Methylomagnum ishizawai: one gene and its partner. The protein of the gene in region 1 interacts with the protein of each later gene in a pairwise test. Links are inferred from orthologs where the notes say so. Each region holds a gene or a part of one and is shown in the gene's direction. Other genes may lie near its edges.

Region 1 (2,857 bases):
GGATCACCGATAGGGTTTGGGAGCCGTGCCCGCCCAAGGCTTGGCGGGCGGCCCCGAAATCCAGCAGGATCGGGGAGCCGCCCTGGGTCAGATAGATATTGGCGGGTTTGATATCGCGGTGTAGGAAACCCTTGGCGTGGATTTCCGCCAAACCGTCGAGGATCGGCAGGATAAAGGCCAGGGCCGTGGCCTCGGGGAGTTTGCCGCCGTTGCGCCCCAGGTATTCGGTCAGGGATATCCCCTCGTAATAATCCATGGCGAGATAGGCGGTATTGTTCTGTTGGAAAAACTCCCGGACCCGGACCACGTTGGGGTGGCTGAATTTGCACAGGGTGCGGGCCTCTTGCAGGAATTGCCCCATCCCGTAATTGAACCGCTCGCTGTCCTCGCCGCCATGGGGGACGACCTTGAGGTTCAGGGTATCGCGGACCGCCAGGCCGCGGGGCAGGTATTCCTTGATCGCCAAGGGGGTGTGTAGTACCAAATCCAAGGCCAGATAGGTGATGCCGAAGCCGCCGGGATGGCCCAGGATACGTCCGATCAGGAATTTGTTGTTGAGGATGGTCTGGTAGGGCAGGGCGAACACATTCCGCTGCGGGTCCGGTCGATAACCGCATCGGGGACAGCGGGCCGAGTTGCCCTTGTCCTGCATGCAGCCCATGCATAAATCACCGAAATCATCGACATCCATAGGGGGGGCGGTTCTGTTGGGGTGGGTCGAGGGGTTTTTGGAACCAGCGTTCGCGCTGTCCAGATCGGGGGATGGTATTACAGCCGGGCGGGTGCCGCATCCGCCTTCGACAGCCGTTTCCCCGGTGCCTGGGCCGGGACGGCGGACGGCCCGGCTACTGCCCTCAACTTGCCCCCCCGGAAGCCAAATGTAAAAATACCCGGCCATTTGGCAGGCCGCAAACCGCGGATTCCAAGGCCCGGAGGGCCAGCGCCGCCCTGTTCTCCAATTCCAACCACGAGCCATCAGCCATGAACGATTTCTGGATCGCGCCTTCCATCCTTTCCGCCGACTTCGCCCGCTTGGGCGAGGAAGTGGCGAACGTCCTCGAATCCGGCGCGGATGTGGTCCATTTCGATGTGATGGACAACCATTATGTGCCCAACCTGACCATCGGCCCCCTGGTCTGCGAAGCCCTCCGCAAATACGGCGTCACCGCTCCCATCGACGTGCATCTGATGGTGAAGCCAGTGGACCGTATCATCCCCGATTTCCTCAAGGCCGGGGCCAGCTATATCACCTTCCACCCGGAAGCCTCCGAGCATATCGACCGCAGCCTGCAACTCATCAAGGATGGCGGGGCCAAGTGCGGCTTGGTGTTCAATCCGGCCACCCCGCTCGACGTGCTGGAATATACCTTGGCGAAGGTGGACATGATCCTGTTGATGTCGGTCAACCCCGGTTTCGGCGGCCAGAAATTCATCCCCTACGTGCTGGACAAGGCCCGCAAGGTGCGCGAGATGATCGACAACTCGGGCCGCGATATCCGCCTGGAAATCGACGGCGGCGTCGGCCCGGCCAATATCGCCGAAGTGGCGCGGGCGGGCGTGGATACCTTCGTGGCCGGTTCCGCCGTGTTCGGCGCGGGCCAGGCGGGCGACCCGAACCGTTATAACAGCATCATCCAGGCCATGCGCGACGAACTGGCCAAGGTCCGCAACTGATGCTGCCCGCCCGGCCCGGACTGGTTGTCTTCGATCTCGATGGCACCTTGGTGGACAGCGCCCCCGATATCGCCCAGGCGGTGGATATCATGCTGGGCCGCCTGGGTTTGCCGGAGGCGGGCGAGGTCCGGGTGCGAGGCTGGGTTGGCAATGGCGTCGAGATGCTGGTCAAACGCGCCCTGACCGGCGCGGTGCGGCCCGCGGGCGAACCGCCCCGGTTCCGCGAAGCCCTGGCCTGGTTCATGGACGCCTACGCCGAGCATATGTGCGACCGGAGCCGCTTATATCCGGGGGTGAGGGATGGCTTGGCGCGGATCAAGGCCGGGGGCTTCCCGACCGCCTGCGTCACCAACAAGCATTCCCGTTTCACCCAAACCCTGTTGGAACAACTCGGTCTCGCGCCCTATCTCGATTTCGTCGGCAGTGGCGACCAATTCGCCCAGCACAAACCCCACCCGGAACCTTTGCTCAAGACCGCCGCCCATTTCGGCATCGCGCCTGCCCAGAGCCTGATGGTGGGCGATTCGGCCAACGACGCCGAGGCCGCGCACCGGGCCGGGTTCATGCTGGCGCTGGTGCCTTATGGGTATCATGGCGCGGTCGATCTCGCGGCTTTGGAGCCGGACGTGGTGGTGAAATCCATCGCGGAATTGCCGGGTTTGTTCGAGGCCCTCTGATTTTACTTTTGCCCACATGACTTGCATGATCCCCATGCCCCCACTCCTAGAACGATGGCGTCTCCAGCCCGCAACCCCTGAATAACCGGGCGGCGTTCCAGCGCTTGGCCCGGTACGGCTTATCGCCGGATTCTCCCGGCCAAACCCACGATTGGAAACACCATGACGCCCGAACAGTTCCAGCACTACGCCGAGCAAGGCTATAACCGCATCCCCCTCGCCCGCGAAGTCCTCGCCGATCTCGATACCCCTTTAAGCGCCTATCTCAAGCTGGCCGACGCGCCTTATACCTATTTGTTCGAGTCGGTCCACGGCGGCGAGCAATGGGGGCGATATTCCATCATCGGCCTGCCTTGCCGCACCGTCATCAGCGTGCGCGGCCCGGAAATCACGGTGGTCCGCGACGGCCAGCGCGTCGAGACCGCCACCCCGGCCCATCCGCTGGACTGGATTCGCGAGTATGCCGCCCGGTTCCGGGTGCCCGCGATTCCGGGTTTGCCGCGTTT
Region 2 (2,848 bases), 630 kb from region 1 along the record:
CGACCGGATGAAAGCGGCCTTGAAACCCGGCGGGCTGGTTTGGCTGAACGATTTCATCGGCGACTCGCAATTCCAGTATCCCGATAGGTTGATCGAACTGACCACCGCCCTACTCAAAGCCATCCCGGAGCAATATACCTATAACCGCCTGCAACGAAAGCAGATACAACCCCCCAAACGCCCCAAGCTACCGCTGAAATCGCCTTTCGAATCCATCCGCTCACAAGAGATACCCAAGATTTTCCTGGAGCGTTTCGAGGTGGTGCAAAAAAGCGAAACCCATAGTTTCGTCCGCTATATCGCCCCGGTGGGTTGTTTGTGCAAATACCACGAATCGAAAGCGGGGACGGCGCTATACGATTTATTGATGACCCTGGATGAATTCTTCATAGAACAGGGCTTGATGGCACCGACGGCGGGGCATTACATCCTCAAGAAACCTTGAGCCCTGCAAGCCATTGAAAGAACGAATGCCGTCCATCGTGACCCAGCGTTTCCGCCAGCCCTATTCAAACCAAGACCGGATGCGCCCCAATGGTACAAGTCTTGAATGAATTTCTGGGGGTTGGCGGTGCCAATGAAAACCATGAACCGGCACACCTAGCCACCCTGCCCGGCCATTTTATCGGCGAATAGAATCGCCTCAATTACCCTATGGACGGAGCAGAACATTACCGTTATTCCCGCAACCCATCATGGAGCCAACATGAGCAAAATCGTAGAAGTGAAAGCCCTCGAAGTCCTCGACTCCCGCGGCAACCCGACCGTGGCCGTGGATGTCGTCCTCGAATCCGGCGCTATCGGCACCTCCATGGTGCCGTCCGGAGCCTCCACCGGCTCCCGCGAAGCCATCGAACTGCGTGACGGCGACAAAGCCCGTTACCTGGGCAAGGGCGTGACCAAGGCGGTCGCCAACGTCAACGGTGAACTGCGCTCCGCCGTCTTGGGCCTCGACGCCGCCGACCAGGCCGGTCTCGACGCCAAGATGATCGAAGTCGATGGCACCGACAACAAGGGCCGCTTGGGCGCGAACGCCCTGCTCGGCATCTCCCTGGCCTCGGCCCGCGCCGCCGCCACCGAAGCCGGCAAACCCTTGTACGCCCATTTGCACCAGGGTGGCGACTGCGTCCTGCCGGTCCCGATGATGAACATCATCAACGGCGGCGCCCATGCCGACAACAGCGTGGACATGCAGGAGTTCATGATCCTGCCCGTGGGCGCCCCCAATTTCCGCGAAGCCATCCGCTACGGCGCGGAAGTGTTCCACGCCCTCAAGAAGGTGCTGGGCCAGCGCGGCCTCGCCACCGGCGTGGGCGACGAGGGCGGTTTCGCCCCCGACCTGCCGTCCAACGAAGCCGCCATCGAAGTCATCCTGGAAGCCATCGCCAACGCGGGCTACACCGCTGGCAAGGACATCTTCCTGGGGCTGGACTGCGCCGCCTCCGAATTCTACAAGGACGGCGTCTACGACCTCGCCTCCGAGGGCAAGAAGTACTCGTCCGGGGAATTCGCCGACTTCTTCGCCTCCTGGGTCGATAAGTACCCGATCATCAGCATCGAGGACGGCCTGGACGAGAGCGACTGGGCGGGTTGGAAAGTCCTGACCGAGAAACTCGGTTCGCGCATCCAGCTGGTGGGCGACGATTTGTTCGTGACCAACCCGAAAATCCTCAAGGAAGGCATCGACAAGGGCATCGCCAACTCCATCCTGATCAAGGTCAACCAGATCGGCACCTTGACCGAGACCCTGGAAGCCATCGCCATGGCCCAGGCGGCGGGCTACACCACCGTGATGTCGCACCGCTCCGGCGAAACCGAGGACAGCACCATCGCCGACCTCGCCGTCGCCGCCTCCACCGGCCAGATCAAGACCGGCTCCCTGAGCCGTTCCGACCGCATCGCCAAGTACAACCGCCTGCTGAAGATCGAGGCGGAACTGGGCGACAAGGCCGTCTACGCCGGCAAGAGCGCGTTCAAGCGGGCGTTCTAAGCTGAGATAAGGCCGGCACCGGCATGAAAAAGCTCATCATTTTTCTGCTGGTGCTGATCGCCTTGCTGCAATGGCGTTTGTGGTTCGGCGATGGCGGCATCTACGAATTGCACGAACTGCAAGCCCGTATCGAGCAACTCAAGGAGGAAGGCGACAAACTCCACGAGCGCAACGCCGCTCTCGAAGCCGATGTGAACGATTTGAAGGAAGGCACCGACGCCGTCGAGGAACGCGCCCGCCAGGAATTGGGCATGGTCAAGGAAGGCGAGACCTTCGTGCAGGTGTTCGAAAAGCCGCATCCCTTGCCGCCGCCGGAGAAGGCGGGCACCGCGATCAAACCGCCTGGCAAAGGGCGATAACCCGACCCCGTAGGAATGGCCTTCAGGCCGCGATCCAATCGCGTCCCGCAGTTCCCCCACCCTCGCGATGAGTATCCCCGAGTGAACACACCCCGTTTCTGGGCCGTCGTCCCCGCCGCCGGTGTCGGCAAGCGCATGGGCGCGGACGTGCCCAAGCAATATCTCGAAGTCCTGGGCCAACCCGTCCTGCAACACACCCTGGAACGGCTATTGAGCGTCGAAGCCTTTTCCGGCATCGTGGTCGCGCTGGGGCTTGAGGACGGCTATTGGCCCGACCTCCCTTGTTCCACCCACCCCAAAATCCGCCGCGCCCCCGGCGGCAAGGAACGCGCCGATTCGGTGCTGTCGGGACTCCGTAGCTTGGAAAACGAGGCCGATCCCGAGGATTGGGTCTTGGTCCACGACGCCGCCCGGCCCTGCCTCGCCCGAACCGATGTGGAAAAACTGATGGCGACGCTCAAGGACGACCCCGTCGGCGGCATCCTAGGGCTGCCGGTCA

The links. Proteins that work in one complex are often made in the same cells at the same time.
Region 2: the proteins of rpe (region 1) and eno interact in binary tests that used the Escherichia coli proteins (3 or more experiments, as listed by UniProt). The link is inferred for Methylomagnum ishizawai from one-to-one orthologs.

Annotation. Positions count from the first base shown.
Region 1 is NZ_FXAM01000001.1:963,355-966,211, forward strand. What follows is about bases 23-2,827. They hold rpe (ribulose-phosphate 3-epimerase), read left to right. Parts: upstream 23-981; coding sequence 982-1,674; downstream 1,675-2,827. Other genes in these bases: B9N93_RS04375 (serine/threonine protein kinase), read right to left, coding at 23-661; B9N93_RS04385 (phosphoglycolate phosphatase), read left to right, coding at 1,674-2,351; trpE (anthranilate synthase component I), read left to right, coding at 2,514-2,827. Also shown: more of B9N93_RS04375, read right to left, coding at 1-22; more of trpE, read left to right, coding at 2,828-2,857. UniProt on the Escherichia coli protein: Catalyzes the reversible epimerization of D-ribulose 5-phosphate to D-xylulose 5-phosphate.
Region 2 is NZ_FXAM01000001.1:1,596,521-1,599,368, reverse strand. Bases 53-2,848 are described here. They hold eno (phosphopyruvate hydratase), read left to right. Parts: upstream 53-706; coding sequence 707-1,990; downstream 1,991-2,848. Other genes in these bases: ispD (2-C-methyl-D-erythritol 4-phosphate cytidylyltransferase), read left to right, coding at 2,431-2,848; ftsB (cell division protein FtsB), read left to right, coding at 2,014-2,349; B9N93_RS07240 (class I SAM-dependent methyltransferase), read left to right, coding at 53-445. Also shown: more of B9N93_RS07240, read left to right, coding at 1-52. UniProt on the Escherichia coli protein: Catalyzes the reversible conversion of 2-phosphoglycerate (2-PG) into phosphoenolpyruvate (PEP). It is essential for the degradation of carbohydrates via glycolysis.